Regions from separate parts of the Mycobacterium seoulense genome, predicted to be linked through region 2. Evidence: riboswitches for the same ligand, from Rfam matches in the RefSeq annotation. Region 2 holds a riboswitch; the other holds the start of a gene.
What was found. Region 2 has a riboswitch for magnesium ahead of G6N37_RS20630 (hypothetical protein). Riboswitches for the same ligand answer to the same signal wherever they lie in the genome.
Positions count from the first base shown of each region.

Region 1 (7,937 bases), 2.1 Mb from region 2:
AGCAGACGTTGGTGCGCGTGCTCCGCGATCGGGTCGATCGCCTCACGCAGCTGCTCCAGGCTGGTCAGGTCGACGGCGAAGGTGGACTCGGAGCTGATCTGTTTGGCTTCGGCCCGCTCGGCGACGGGCCGGTCGTCGATGCCGAGCGCCAGGCGGTGCAGAGCCGGCCCGATCGTCGCGCCCAGGATGTTGGCGGCCTCGGCGTCGGTCAGCGCGGCCAGCTCGCCGATCGTCTCGATGCCGAGCCGATTCAGCTTCTCCTCGGCGACCGGCCCGATGCCCCACAGCCGCCGCACCGGCAACCCGCCCAGCAGCGACCGCTCTTCGGCCCGCCGGACCACCCGCACGCCGTCCGGCTTCGCCAGACCCGATGCGATCTTGGCGATCTGCTTTCCCGAGCCGGCTCCGACCGAGGCGATCAGGCCCGTCTCGTCGCGCACCCGTCGCCGCAGATCCTCGCAGAACGCCTCGACGTCCTCGGCGGACGCGCCCGCGAGGTGGGGCGGTTCGCCGAAGCCCTCGTCGAACGACAGCTGCTCGACGACCGGCACCACGGCGCGCACGGTGTCGAAGACCCGCCGGCTGGCCACGCCGTACACCACGCCCCGCGGCGGCAGCACCACCGCGGTCACCCCGATCAGGCGGCGGGCCTGGTGCATCGGCATGGCCGAGCGGGCCCCGTACACGCGGGCCTCGTAGCTGGCGCCGGCGACCACGCCCCGCCCGCCCAGGCCGCCGACCAGCACCGGCCGCCCCCGCAGGGTCGGCCGGGTGAGTTGTTCGACCGAGGCGAAGAACGCATCCATGTCCAGGTGCAGCACCCAACGGGACTCCACAACTGAAAATGCTATTGGTCTAGCGTCCTTCTGTATGGACGCCGACGGCACCGCGGCGGGCATGCCGTTCTGGGTCCATGCCCACCGCGCCCTGCGGTCGCGCACTAGCGGTTAGGGATGCTGCAGCGGCTGGGGGTGGATCGGCTGCGGGTGGATCGGCTGTTGCTGGACCGGCGGGTGGCAGGCGAAACACTGGATGGGCCCGTGGCCGCTGCCACCGCTCGGCGCGGGCTGGCCGCCGCCCTGCTGACTGCCACCGTGCTGGGGCGGCACCGGTACCGGAACGGGCACGGGCACTATCACCGGCGGGACGTTGACGGTCACATTGGGAGGGGGCGGCGGGACGTCCGGATTAGCCGGGGCCGCGGGCGCCGGGGCCGGTGCCGGTGCCGGCGCGATCACCACGGGCGCATGCCCACCGCTGACGGGTGCCGGCGAGACCTGCGCCGCGTCAGCAGGGGCGGCCGCCGACGGCGGGGCCGGCGAAAGGGGTGGCGGCGCAACCGCGCTGGGGGCCTGGGGCGTCACCGAGCCGACGCTGGAATTCGGCACCACGACGGCGGGCTTGTGCTCCTTGGAGCCCGGCCCGTCGACGAGCAGCAGGCCGAGCCCGGCGACCGCTCCGAGCGCCGCGACCACGGCCCCGGCGAGCAGGGCGTTCGTCCCCCTCGAGCGCGGCTTCGCGATCACGGTCGTGGCCGGAGAATCCTCAGACTCGACGGGTTGGACGAGGGAATCGTCCTCGATCGTGGGGTCGCCCAGCGGGCTCGACGCCCACGCCTCGGCGACGGTCAGATCCTCGTACGGGACGGCGGCGAAGGTCGTCGACCGGAAGTCTTCGATGGCGCTCATGACATGTTCCTTAACTGTGGTCGCGACCCCCGGTGGGCCGCCGTCACAGCTACGAGCAGCCAGCCCGGATACCTCGGACACTTTTTCGGAACATTTTTCGAAAACCCACGACCGGGTTCTGCGCCGCTAGGCCTTGGCGATGCTCACCCGCACGCCGTCACCGATGTCGGCGCCGTCGGCCGGTTCGCCCAATTCGAAGCTGGTGGCCAGGATCTCACCCGCGATCAGCTCGCGGTGGGTGCGCGCCCAGTCCGCCCGCTCGGCGGGCACCGACATCACGACGGAGATCCGGTCGGACACGTCCAGCCCGCTCGACTTCCGCAGCTCCTGCAGTTCGCGGATGCGGTCCTTGGCCCAGCCCTCGGCCTCCAGCTCCGGGGTGACGGTGCCGTCCAGCACCACCAGCCCGGCCCCGTCGGGCAGGGCGGCGGTGAACTCGGGGTCGGCGGCGACCAGCCGCGAGGTGTATTCCTCGGGCTGCAGCACCGCGGGACCCGCCGTCAGGGTGCCGTCGGGGTTGACGACGCCCTCCCCCGCCTTCACCGCCTTGATGGCGGCCTGCACGTCCTTGCCCAGCCGCGGCCCGGCGACGCGGGCGTTGACGGTGAGCTCGAACCGCCCGTAGGTGTCGATGGCGTCGGTCAGCTCGACGCTCTTGACGTTGAGCTCGTCGGCGATCAGGTCGGCGAACGGCGCCAGCCGCCGCGGATCATCGACCGCCACGGTCAGTTTCGGTAGCGGCAGGCGCACCCGCAGCTTCTTGGCCTTGCGCAGGGACGACGCCGCCGAGCACACCTCGCGGACCTGATCCATCGCGGCGACCAGGCCGGGGTCCGCGGGCACCACACCTTCTTCCGGCCAGTCGGCCAGGTGCACCGACCGCCCGCCGGTGAGACCGCGCCAGATGATCTCGGTGGCCGACGGCAGCAGCGGCGCGGCCAGCCGCGAGGTGACCTCGAGCACGGTGTGCAGGGTGTCGATGGCGTCGGGGTCCTCCTCCCAGAACCGCGAACGCGACCGTCGCACATACCAATTCGTCAATGCCTCGGTGAACTGGCGCAGGTGCTCGCAGGCGCGCGAGATGTCGCAGGTGTCCATCTCGCGGGTGAGGTTGTCGCGCAGCTCGGCGAGCTTGGCCAGGATGTAGCGGTCCAGCACCTGCCGCGAATCGGTGCGCCAGGAGCCGACTTTGGGCGCGTAGAGGGCCAGGAAGCTGTAGGCGTTCCACAACGGCAGCAGGACCTGGCGCACGCCCTCGCGGATGCCCTGCTCGGTGACGATCAGGTTGCCGCCCCGCAGGATCGGCGACGCCATCAAGAACCACCGCATGGCGTCGGAGCCGTCGCGGTCGAAGACCTCCGAGACGTCGGGGTAGTTGCGCAGCGATTTGCTCATCTTTTGCCCGTCCGAGCCCAGCACAATCCCGTGTGCGACACAGGTTTTGAAGGCCGGGCGGTCGAACAGCGCGGTGGCCAGCACGTGCAGGGTGTAGAACCAGCCGCGGGTCTGGCCGATGTACTCGACGATGAAGTCGCCGGGATAGTGGGTGTCGAACCACTCACCATTCTCGAACGGGTAGTGCACCTGCGCGTACGGCATGGAGCCCGAGTCGAACCACACGTCGAGCACGTCGGGGATGCGCCGCATGGTGCTGCGGCCGGTCGGGTCGTCGGGATTGGGGCGGGTGAGTTCGTCGATGTAGGGCCGGTGCAGGTTGGTCGGCCGCACCCCGAAGTCGCGCTCCAGCTCGTCGAGGCTGCCGTAGACGTCGATGCGCGGGTAGGCCGGGTCGTCGGACTTCCACACCGGAATCGGGCTGCCCCAGTAGCGGTTTCGCGAGATCGACCAGTCACGCGCGCCCTGCAGCCACTTGCCGAACTGGCCGTCCTTGACGTGTTCGGGGTACCAGGTGATCTGCTGGTTGAGCTCCACCATGCGGTCGCGGAAGGCGGTGACCGCGACGAACCACGACGACACCGCCCGGTAGATCAGCGGATTGCGGCACCTCCAGCAGTGCGGGTAGGGGTGCTCGTAGGTCTCGTGGCGCAGCAGCACCGCACCGTTGGCCGCAGCCGGGCCGCCGCCGTTCTTCAGGTCGCGGATGATGTGCGGGTTGGCGTCGAAGACGTGCTGCCCCTGGTAATCCGGCACCGTCGCGTCGAAACGCCCCTTGGAATCGACCGGGGTGACCGGCACGATGCCCACCTTGTCGGTGGTGGCCATGTCGTCCTCGCCGTAGGCCGGCGCCATGTGCACGATGCCGGTGCCGTCCTCGGTCGTGACGAACTCCCCCGGCAGCACCTGAAAAGCCTTGGGGCTGTCCATGAAATACGGGAAGGGCGGCAGGTAGCGCGTGCCCAGAAGATCGGCCCCGCGGTAGGTGCCCAGCACTTCGGGTTCGTCACCCAACTCGCGGGCGTAGGCGGCCAACCGGGCCTCGGCCAGCACGAAACGGTGCTCGCCGGCCCGGACCTCGACGTAGGTGACCTCCGGGTTGACCGCGACGGCCAGGTTCGACGGCAGGGTCCACGGCGTCGTCGTCCACACCAGCAGGTGCGCGCCGTCCAGCGCGCCCCCGACCACCTTGAATCCCACCGTCAGCGCGGGGTCTTGGCGGCTCTGGTAGACGTCGTCGTCCATCCGCAATTCGTGGTTGGACAGCGGGGTTTCGTCGCGCCAGCAGTACGGCAGGACGCGGTAGCCCTCGTAGGCCAGACCCTTGTCCCAGAGCTGCTTGAACGCCCAGATCACCGACTCCATGTAGGACAGGTCGAGCGTCTTGTAGTCGTTGTCGAAGTCGACCCAGCGGGCCTGGCGCGTGACATACGCCTGCCACTCGTCGGTGTAGCGCAGCACCGATTCGCGGCAGGCCTCGTTGAACGCGGCGATGCCCATGTCGTCGATCTGCGACTTGTCGGTGATGCCGAGCTGCCGCTCGACCTCGAGTTCGGCGGGCAGCCCGTGGGTGTCCCAGCCGAAACGGCGCTCGACCTTGTAGCCGCGCATGGTGCGGTACCGCGGGACGATGTCCTTCACGTAGCCGGTCAGCAGGTGCCCGTAGTGCGGCAGCCCGTTGGCGAACGGCGGTCCGTCGTAGAAGACGTATTCTTCGGCGCCGTCGCGGCGGGCGATGCTGGCCCGGAAGGTGTCGTCACGGGCCCAGTAGTCGAGGACCTCGAGTTCGAGGGCCGGAAAATCGGGTGCTCCGCTCGCCAGTTTGGGATAAGCCCTGGCGTCAGCGTTTTCGGTCACGGTGCGCGTCGTCTCCTGCGTGCCTATGGTCAGGCCGGGGACGACGACGCGCTGCCTGCGCGAGCGCCGCGGTACCACCCCGCTTGCCACGCTGTCGCGTGACCGCTCCTTGGAGGCTGTGACGGGCCCACCCGTTCGGTTCTACTGAGCTGGCCAGAGAAAGAAGCCGGCTGTTCTTCCGAAGGCTCCCCGGTGATGCCGGATCAACGCCAGTGGCTCGATTCTACTCAGGCGAAGCACTCCAAGGGGCTACCTGGCCTCAGGTCACACCTGCGGCCGGGTAGCCCCTTGGAGCCGTGGTTGGTCGCTGCCCATCGGATCAGGCCAGAACTTCGAGCACACCAACCCGCAGCAGCGCGGCGTACAGGTGGCGCAGCGGAATGCTCAGCAAGCGGGTGGCGCCCTCCACCAGCGGGTCGCCGGCGAAGACGGGCTGCTTGCCGGCCGGGCGGGCGGCCTTCTTGGCCACCGGGGCCGCGGTGGTCTCGACGTCGCGCACCACCCTCAACGTGCGGGCGGGCGCTACGGTCACCACTTCGTCGTACAGAGCTGTGGTCATGATGATCTCCTACGCGGGGTTCCTACCGGGACTAACTGGACTGACGTGTCGAAGTCCCGTCGCGGTTCCGATCCGGAGAACGCCTGGCCGATAAGCCACGTGGCGTTGCAACGACTCAGCTGAGAACGTCGTGCCGGAGACGGGATCGGGACGAGACGGAGCTCGGACTTCGATCCGGACTGTCGCTGGAACTCATGTGTCCCTCACCTCCTCGCGGTCACGACACGTGCGGGGTCCCGCACGCGATCTGCGCGCAGCATGAGGAGCAGAAAAACCGACGACCGTCGGAGATCCGCACCCCTCTCGTCAGAGCTTCGGCACCACACGACGTGTCCGGTATTCCGGAAGCCACCTGGGCTCAACCCTTAAGCCGGGAGGAGCTGTCCTGACCCGGGGCGTCTTTCGACGTTCGGGGTCAGTGGCCTGTATTCGTGTAGACGCCTCACCTAACGAGGTGCATACCCGACCGATAATGCACGACGGGTCCGACGGGGTCAAACTCCTCGAGGCGATGTTCCTGAATCTTTACGGTTTCCCGGGGCGGGCACACAGGATCCACCCAGGTATGGGCCATGAGCTGGGCGTATGACCACGCGCGGCTGGCGTGGACTGTTCATCTCGTGTTTGCCGAACCGCTGCGGGCCGTTCGGCCCCCGCGGGAGAACACCCGTTACTTCTCGACGAGGCCGTCGAGCCGCCCGATGGTGTCGATGAATTCCTCCACCATGTCGAGCACCACCGCGCGCGCGGGGCGAACCCGGTCGAGCGAGCCCACCACCTGGCCGACGAAGTAGGTGGCCAGCTCGCGGGCCTTGGCCCCCGGGTGCGCGGCCGCCTGGTTGATGCGCACCTGCGGCTCGGTGACCAGGGCGGTTTGCAACGGCATACCGAGTGGGTCGGGCTTCTCCGGCCGCTCCCATTCGTCGGTCCAGGCCGTGCGCAGCATCCGCGCCGGCTTGCCCGTCATCGACCGCGACCGCACCGTGTCCGAGGAGGTGGCGGCCAGGAACTTGTCCTTGACCACCGGCGGTGTCTCGGCTTCTTCGGTGGTCAGCCAGACCGAACCGCACCACACGCCTTCGGCGCCCAGGGCCAGGGCCGCCGCGATCTGGCGGCCGCGGGCGATGCCGCCCGCGGCCAGCACCGGGACGGGAGCGACCGCGTCGACCACCTCGGGAACCAGGACCATCGTGGCGACCTCGCCGGTGTGTCCCCCGGCCTCGGTGCCCTGCGCGACGATCAGGTCGACGCCGGCGGCCGCGTGGCGTTGCGCGTGGCGCGTGGTGCCGGCCAGCGCGGCCACCAGCACGCCGCGGCCGTGGGCGCGTTCGACGAGGTCCGCCGGGGGCGGCCCGAGCGCGCTGGCGATCAGCCGGATGTTGTGGGCGAAGGCCACCTCGAGCAGCGGTTCGTAGCCCTTGGGCGAGATGTTGAGGCCGCCGGCGGAGGGACGCTCCTGGGCCGGCGCGGTGATCCCGTAGCGGGCGAGGATGTCGTCGACGAACGCGCGGTGCTCCTCGGGCAGCCGCGCCCGGACCTGGGTGGCGTCGATGCCGCCTTCGTCCGCGCCGACGTACTTGGGCGGCAACAGCAGGTCGACGCCGTAGGGCTTGCCGCCCGTCTGCTCCTCGATCCAGGTGAGTTCGCTTTCCAGCCGTTGGGGGCTGTGGGCGACGGCGCCGAGAATGCCGAACCCGCCCGCGTTGGTCACCGCGGCCACCACGTCGCGGCAGTGGCTGAACGCGCAGATGGGGAACTCGACACCGAGCATGTCGGCGACTCTGGTACGCATTGCCCGACGCTAAAGAGCCACCGATTGATATGTCAATCGACGACGGCTTCCGACGGCGACCGGCCGTCGGGCGGCCAGCTGGACACGCCCTCTTCGAGCGGAACCCGGAGGCTGTGCAGGATGGACGCGACCATCCGCCAGGCGCCGATGGCGGTGACCAGCTCGATGAGAACCGTTGTGTCGCAGTTCAATTCACGTTCGCAGGCCGCCCAGCTGGCGTCGCTCACCGCGCCGTCGCGCACCACGTCGTCAGTGGCGGCCAGCACGGCCCGCTCGGTCGGGCCGAACCCGCGGTGCGCCTGCCAGTCGCGCACGCCGAGCAGGTCGTCGGGCGACACGCCCAGCCTCGACGCCACCCGCCAGTGTTGCGTCCACTCGTAGTCGCACGCGGTGAGCCAGCCGATCCGCATGATCACCAACTCACGCAACCGCGCGTCGAGTGCACCATGCCAGAGCATGGTGGCGAGCAGGTCGTTGATGGCGCGCGCCAGCGAAGGGTGGTTGAGCAGCACCTGGAAGATGCTCAGTTCGGCCATGTAGTTGGGCACCGCCGCCTCGTCGGCGGCCGCGGTGGCTTCCTCGAGCGGCAATTTCGGCACGCGGGCTGTTGTCATGGTGAGCGCTTTCGTGTGCTTGCGGGACACCG
Region 1 covers NZ_AP022582.1:1,057,754-1,065,690, reverse strand. Annotated here, with positions in the region: gene G6N37_RS05040 (DNA polymerase IV) at 1-836, opposite strand, end outside; gene G6N37_RS05035 (hypothetical protein) at 948-1,688, opposite strand; gene ileS (isoleucine--tRNA ligase) at 1,815-4,940, opposite strand; gene G6N37_RS05025 (Rv1535 family protein) at 5,260-5,499, opposite strand; M-box (ykoK) riboswitch at 5,791-5,960, opposite strand; gene G6N37_RS05020 (NAD(P)H-dependent flavin oxidoreductase) at 6,170-7,291, opposite strand; gene G6N37_RS05015 (carboxymuconolactone decarboxylase family protein) at 7,324-7,905, opposite strand.
Region 1: linked by a shared signal. The riboswitch ahead of G6N37_RS05025 (Rv1535 family protein) and the one ahead of G6N37_RS20630 (hypothetical protein) in region 2 are both predicted to bind magnesium.

Region 2 (7,937 bases):
TGTTCGTTATCTATTTGTTATGGTCGCGATCACGGCGATGGGGCTGGTCGGATCGGTCGGCCGCAGCCACGCGTCGGTTCCCGCGCCGCAACCCGCCCCCCCGGTCGCCTCGGTTTTGCCGGCGAACGGTGCGGTGGTGGGGGTGGCGCACCCGGTGGTGGTGACGTTCACGGCGCCGGTCGGCGATCGCACGGCCGTCGAGCGGTCCATCCACGTGACGTCGCCGAGCAACACGCCGGGACACTTCGAATGGGTCGAGAACAACGTCGTGCAGTGGGTGCCCAACCAGTACTGGCCCACCCACACCCACGTCTCGGTCGGTGTCCAGGCCCTGACGACGGGATTCGACACCGGTGACGCGCTACTCGGCGTCGCCAGCATTTCCGCGCACACCTTCACCGTCAGCCGCAACGGCGAAGTGCTGCGTACCATGCCCGCGTCGATGGGCAAGCCCAGCCGGCCCACGCCGGTCGGTAACTTCACCGCGCTGGAGAAGCAGCGCTCCGTCGTGATGGATTCGCGGACCATCGGCATCCCGCTGAGTTCGCCCGAGGGATACAAGATCACCGCCCAGTACGCCGTCCGCGTCACCTGGAGTGGCGTCTACGTGCACTCCGCACCGTGGTCCGTCGACTCCCAGGGCTACGCAAACGTCAGCCATGGCTGCATCAACCTCAGTCCCGACAACGCCGCCTGGTACTTCAACCAGGTGAACGTCGGCGATCCCATTCAGGTCGTCGCCTGATCCCGACGCGTGCCCCCTGTGACAACCGTCACAACGGTTGAACGGAAGACTGGCCTGCGGCGGTGAGTTCTCGGTAGGACGAGGATCCGAACGGGAGGCTGGCCATGACCGGTGATGCGGGGCGCGAGAAATCGACCGGTGCGGGTCCTGGCAGTCCGGCACGCGAGCGGGTAGCCGGCCGTATTCGCCGACTCGATGTCGAGGACGAGCAGTTCCGGAACGCCAAGCCGGACCCAGCGCTTCAGCGGACGGCGCGCCGGCCGGGGCTGCGGCTGACCGAGATCCTGCAGACCTACATCGACGGCTACGCCGATCGCCCGGCACTGGGCTGGCGCGCACGCTCATTGGTCACCGATCCCGAAAACGGCCGCAGCACCACGCAATTGCTGCCCCGGTTCGAGACCATCAGCTATCGCGACCTGTGGGCCGGCGTTGGAGCGATCGCCGCCGCCTGGCGCCGCGACGCCACCGAACCGGTGCGCCCTGGAGACTTCGTCGCCACAGTGGGTTTCGCCAGCGCCGAGTACCTGACGCTCGACCTGGTGTGCGGCTATCTCGGTCTGGTGGCGGTGCCGCTGCAACACAACGCGGCGGCGTCACGTTTGCGGCCGATCGTCGCCGAGGTCGAGCCACGGGTGCTCGCGGCGGGCGCCGGTTACCTCGACCTTGCCGTCGAGGCGGCGCTGGGGAGCGCGTCGGTGCGGCGCTTGGTGGTTTTCGACTACGTCCCCGAAATCGATGACCAGCGCGAGGCTTTGGAACGCGCGCGGGCGAAGCTGTCGGCCGCGGGGATGACGGTGACGATCGAGACGTTCGACGAGCTGATCGAGCGCGGTCGCGCCCTGCCGCCCGAGCCGCCGTATACCGGCGGCACCGATGAACGCCTGGCCATGATCATGTACACGTCGGGCAGCACCGGACTACCCAAGGGCGCCATGTACACCGAGCGGATGCTGTGCAAGCTGTGGACCAACGAGCTGATGCCCGACTTCGCGGACACGCCCGTGCTCAACGTCAATTTCATGCCGCTGAACCACCTCGGCGGCCGGATACCGTTGTCGACCGCGTTCCAAGCGGGCGGCACCAGCTACTTCGTCCCCGAGAGCGACCTGTCCACACTGTTCGAAGACTGGAACCTGGTGCGCCCCACCGAGATGGGGTTGGTGCCCCGGGTGGCCGAGATGCTGTACCAGCGCTACCAAAGCGCCGTCGACCGGCGGGTCGCCCAGGGGGCCGAGCCGGAATCCGCCCAGGCCGAGGCGCGGACGGAGTTGCGCGAGCAGGTCTTGGGCGGACGCATCGTCACCGCGTTCTGCGGCACCGCGCCGCTGGCCGCCGAGATGCGCGGTTTCATCGAGGCCTGCCTGGATGTGCACGTCCTGGACGGTTACGGGTTGACCGAGGTCGGGATGGTGACCAAGGACGGCAGAATCACCCGCCCCCCTGTCCTGGATTACCAGCTCGTCGACGTTCCCGAACTGGGTTATTTCCTTACCGACAAACCATTTCCGAGGGGTGAGCTGCTGGTCAAGTCGCAGACCGCCACACCCGGATACTTCAAGCGCCCGGACGTCACCGCCAATGCCTTCGACGCGGACGGCTACTACCGGACGGGGGACGTGATGGCCGAGCTGGAGCCGGATCGGCTCGCCTACGTCGACCGGCGCAACAACGTACTGAAGCTCGCCCAAGGCGAATTCGTCGCCGTCGCGCGCCTGGAGGCCGTGTTCAGCAGCGCGGCCCTGATCCGCCAGATCTTCGTCTACGGCAACAGCGAACGCCCCTACCTGTTGGCCGTCATCGTGCCGACCGCCGAGGCGCTGGAACGATTCGCCGACGACGCCGGCGGCCTCAGGGCCGCCCTCCGCGAATCCCTGCGCCAGTCAGGCAAACTCGCCGAACTGCAGTCCTACGAGGTGCCGGCCGACTTTCTCATCGAGCCGGAACCGTTCAGCGAAGACAACGGGCTACTGTCCGGGGTGGGAAAGTTACTACGGCCGAGGCTCAAGGAGCGCTACGGCGAGCGGCTCGATCAGTTGTACGCCGACCTGGCCGCCAACCGGGAGAGCGAGCTGCGGGCGTTGCGCGAGAGCGCGGCCGACCGCCCGGTCATCGAGACGCTGGCGCGCGCCGCCGAAGCGCTGCTCGGCCTCGCGGGCGGCCCGCCGGAACCCGGCGCCCTGTTCGTCGAACTCGGCGGGGATTCCCTGTCGGCCCTGACCTTCTCCAACCTGCTGCAGGACATCTTCGAGGTGGAGGTGCCGGTGGGAATGATCATCGGTCCGGCCACCGACCTGGGTCAGCTGGCGGAATACGTTGAGGCCGAACGTGCTTCGGGATCGCGGCGGCCGGCGTTCGCGACGGTGCACGGGCGCGACGCCACCGAGGTCCGCGCGGCCGACCTCACCCTCGACAGGTTCATCGACGCGCACACCCTGGCCGCCGCCCCGCAACTGCCGCGCGTCACCGGCACACCGCGCACGGTCCTGCTGACCGGCGCAAACGGCTACCTCGGCCGGTTCCTGTGCCTGGAATGGCTCGAGCGGCTCGCCGAGACGGGCGGAAAGCTCATCTGCGTCGTCCGCGGCACGGACGCCACGGCGGCCGCCGCGCGGCTCGAGGACGTCTACCGCAGCGGCGATCCCCGCCTGGTCGACCGGTTCCGCGAGCTCGCGGCCGACCATCTCGAGGTCCTCGCCGGCGATATCGGCGAGCCGAACCTGGGGCTGGACCAGGCGACGTGGGACGGACTGGCCCGCGGCGTGGACCTGATCGTTCACCCGGCGGCGCTGGTCAACCACGTACTGCCCTATGACCAACTGTTCGGGCCGAATGTCGTTGGCACTGCGGAAGTTATCCGCCTGGCGATCACCGCGCGCATCAAACCCGTCACCTATCTGTCGACGGTCGCGGTGGCCATGTCCGTCGATCCGGCCGAATTCGCCGAGGACGGCGACATCCGCGCGGTCAGCCCGGTTCGGCCGATCGAGGCCAGCTACGCCAACGGTTACGCCAACAGCAAGTGGGCCGGGGAGGTACTGCTGCGCGAGGCGCACGACCTGTGCGGGCTGCCCGTCGCCGTCTTCCGGTCCGACATGATCCTCGCCCACAGCCGCTACGCCGGCCAGCTGAACCTTCCCGACGCCTTCACGCGGTTGATCTTCAGCTTGCTCGTCACCGGGATCGCCCCGTCGTCCTTCTACGAAACCCCCGACACAGGCGGCCGGGCCGTCGCCCATTACGACGGGCTGCCCGCCGATTTCGTGGCGGAGGCGGTGACCGCGCTCGGCGAGCAGCTCGCAACGGCTGCGGAAGATGCGGGGCCCGCCGAAGCGTTTCGCTCCTATGACGTGATGAACCCGCACGACGACGGCATCTCGCTGGACGTGTTCGTGGACTGGTTGATCGCCGACGGCCACGACATCCGGCGCATCGACGACTACGACGAGTGGCTCGCACGCTTCGGCACCGCGCTTCGGGCCCTGCCGGACAAGCACCGCCAACGGTCGGTGCTGCCGTTGCTGGACGCTTACCGGAACCCGGCGAAGCCGCTGCGCGGCGCGCCGGCCCCGACCGACGTCTTCCGCGGTGCGGTCCGGGCGGCCAAACTCGGCGCGGACAAGGACATTCCGCATCTGTCGGCCGACTTGATCGCCAAGTACGTCTTCGATCTGCGGTTGCTCGGCCTGGTGTAGCCGCGGTGCGGCCTGGCCGGGCAGGCCCTTCTTGATCGCGGCGACGACGGTTCCCGGGCGCTCATTCCGGATGCCTATGCTGGCGTGGGACGGCATGTTCACGGCGGGGAGGAGATCGACATGGCGGCTGTTGCGGCGCGCGCCGTACGGTTCGACCGGTACGGCGGCCGCGAGGTGTTGTACGTGGCCGACGTCGATATGCCCGCCCCCGATCCCGGCGAGGTGGTCGTCGAAATCCGCGCCGCCGGGATCAACCCCGGCGAGGCCGCCATCCGAAGCGGGGCCCTGCACGAGATGTTTCCCGCCACCTTTCCGTCCGGTGAGGGCAGCGACCTCGCCGGCGTCGTGACGGCCGTGGGCCCCCAAGTGACCGAATTCTCAGTGGGCGACGAGGTTTTGGGGTTCAGCCTCCGCCGATCCAGCCACGCCACCCATGCCACGGTTCCGGTCGGCCAGCTGATCCACAAACCCCGCGAACTCCGTTGGGAGGTAGCGGGTTCCCTCTACGTCGTCGGCGTGACCGCGTACGCGGCCGTCCGCGCGGTCGCACCGCAACCGGGAGAGACGGTCGCCGTCTCGGCGGCCGCGGGCGGGGTGGGCAGCCTCGTCGTGCAGCTTCTGGTGCTGCGGAAGGCGCGGGTGCTCGGCATCGCCGGACCGGCCAACGCCGATTGGCTGCGCGCCCACGGCGTCACCCCGATCCCCTATGGGGATGGGCTGGCCGACCGGCTGCGCGAGGCGGCGCCGACCGGAATCGACGCGTTCATCGATCTGTTCGGCCCCGACTACATGCAGCTCGCCGTCGACCTCGGTGTGGCTCCTGACCGAATCAACACCATCATCTCGTTCCAGAAGGCCGGCGAAGTCGGCGCCAAGGCGGAAGGCAGCGCCGAGGCGTCGACGCCGCAGGTGCTGGCCGAGATGGCCGACCTCGTCGTCAGCGGCGCCATCGATTTCGAGGTGGCCGCCACCTATCCCCTGGATCGGGTGGCCGACGCCTACGCGGAACTGGAGAAGCGCCACACCCACGGGAAAATCGTTCTGCTACCAAACGATTCACAGTGAGCCGCCCCCCACGCCGGGATACGTCGACATGGAACCCCTCACCGGCGTTCGCCGGTCGAAGGGTGCCCACCCAGCGAGGCCGTGACGATCGCGATCGGCATGCGCGACACGTACAGGTTGGCCCGCTCCTGGGGAGTGAGGGTCGTCCGCGCGTGCACCTTGGTGGCCCAAAGCCGCGCCGACCGCAGCCATGAACGTCCCCGCCCACCGGTCCGACCGGTAACACGGTGTGTGACAAGAAAAGCCATGATTTCTCCTTTGGGGAGGCCCGATCGGCTCAGCTCAGGGCACTCGGGCCGGAAGGGCCGCGCGCGGGTTGACGCGCGCGAATAACCGGAGTGCCCGCGAAAGCTCAGGCGGCAGAAGCAATGCCGAAGCCGGGTCGGGACAAGACGGATTTCGGATAGGGACTGTCGCCCGGACTCATCTCGCCCTCACCTCCTCACGGCCGCGACACACGCGGGTGTCATCACATGTCACCTGAACAGGAGGGAAGCGAATGCCGGCGGCGTGCCGCCGACCGCACCCCTCTCGTCGGAGCTTCGGCACTGCACGGCGTATCCGGAACTTAGCCGATGGTCGCGACCCGCTTCGCCCGGCTTCGCCGCGCTTGCGATCGCTTCTCAACCGACGGTCGCGACCCGCTTCTCGTTCCGGAAGCCACTTGGGCTCAACCCTTGGGTCCGGGAAGAGCTGTCCTGACCCGGGGCGTCTCTCGACGTTCGGGGTCAGTGGCCTGTGTCCATGCAGACGCCTCACCTACCGAGGTGCTTGCGAAACCCTTTCTACACCGCGGCCCCGGGCCCGTCAAACTCGTTGCGGAACCGTTACCGCAGCTCGTGGCCCCTCCGACGTGCGCGCGGCCGGGCGCCCACCGCCTCGGCCTACCCTCGACGGCATGGCCAACACTCTGCAAGACCCGAGGGTCGCGACAGTGCTCGACCGCATGTATACCGAAGCGAAGAACCAGATGTCGCTGTTGCGCCAGCGGCACGGCGATTTCGACCGGCCGATGACCGCGCAGGAGCGCGCCGACGCGATGAGCGAGTTCTACATCCCGGTCACGCCCGAAGCCGGCCGGTTGCTCTACGCCCTGGTGCGGGCGGCCCGCCCCGCCACGATCGTCGAGTTCGGGATGTCGTTCGGCATCTCCGCCGTGCACCTGGCATCGGCGGTGCGGGACAACGGCTCCGGCCGGGTGGTGACGACCGAGCTCAACGACACCAAGATCGCTGCCGCGCGGCAGACGTTCACCCAGACCGGGCTGGACGACGTGATCACCATCCTCGAAGGCGACGCACTGGCCACGCTGGCCGACCTGGACGGCCCGATCGACTTCGTCTTGCTGGACGGTTGGAAGGATCTGTATCTGCCGGTGCTCGAGCTGCTCGAACCCCGGCTGTCCACGGGCGCGTTGGTGGTGGCCGACAACACCAGCGCCGCGGACACGCAGCCGTATCTCGACCGGGTGCGCGATCCAGCGAACGGCTACGTGAGCTTCAACTTCCAGGTTCGGGATAGCGACAGCATGGAAATCAGCTGCCGCACCGGTGATTAGGGCTCAGCGCAGGGATTCTTCGAGCCACGGTGTCAACCACTTCACCCCTTCGGGGGTCAGGTGAACGCCGTCGCTGCGCACCTTGATGCCGTCCACCTTGGCGGTGTAAACGCCGTCCGGACAGAGCTTCTTGTTCAGGTCCAGGATTTGCACGTTCGGATGATGGCTGACGGTCTTGCGCAGCATGGTGTTCCACAGGTTGACCCGGTCGGGCTGGTCCTCCGGATAGAGCCGGCCGTCCGGTTTTTCGCCGCCGCGGCTGTACGGCACGGTGGCGACCACCACTCGAACGCCGGTGGAGCTCACGATGTTCAGCGCCCGCTCCAGCTCGCCGCCCAGGTACGCGTCGAACGTGGGGTCACCGATGTGGGTCCATTGACCCTCGTTGACGCGGTCGACGGTTTCCCAGCGGCCGATGACCAACAGCGCGACGTCTGGTTGGTCCTGGGCGACCTGCGTGGACCATCTGAGCGGCCAGCCGTCGCACTCCGGCCGCTGCTCGAGGGTTTGGCCGATGTAGCGGTACGGCGTGCCGCGCACCAGGCTGCAGCCGATGACGGTGTGGTCGAGGAAGGCGAACCCCGGCGTCGGCGGCAGGTAGTGCATCCAGGTCCACCCGATCGAATCGCCGAACACCGAAACGGTGAACGGCCGGTGCGGATCCCGGGGCGCGGGCCGTCCGCCGCCCGGCGGGGACGGGGACACCGCGGCCACCGCCGAAACCCCCGGCGGCAGGCCGACCTCACGCAGGCCGGGCCCGGTCCCCACCGGAACCACCAGCAGCGTCACCGCGGCCGCACTCGCCACCGTCGCCGCAGCCAACGGCAGCAGCGGTACCCGCGCCGGCCGCCAACGGCGGATCGGCTGCTCGATC
Region 2 covers NZ_AP022582.1:4,451,653-4,459,589, reverse strand. Annotated here, with positions in the region: gene G6N37_RS20645 (L,D-transpeptidase) at 1-745, shown strand, start outside; gene car (carboxylic acid reductase) at 850-4,440, shown strand; gene G6N37_RS20635 (NADP-dependent oxidoreductase) at 4,561-5,505, shown strand; gene G6N37_RS20630 (hypothetical protein) at 5,544-5,753, opposite strand; M-box (ykoK) riboswitch at 6,025-6,279, opposite strand; gene G6N37_RS20625 (O-methyltransferase) at 6,404-7,063, shown strand; gene G6N37_RS20620 (acyltransferase family protein) at 7,067-7,937, opposite strand, start outside.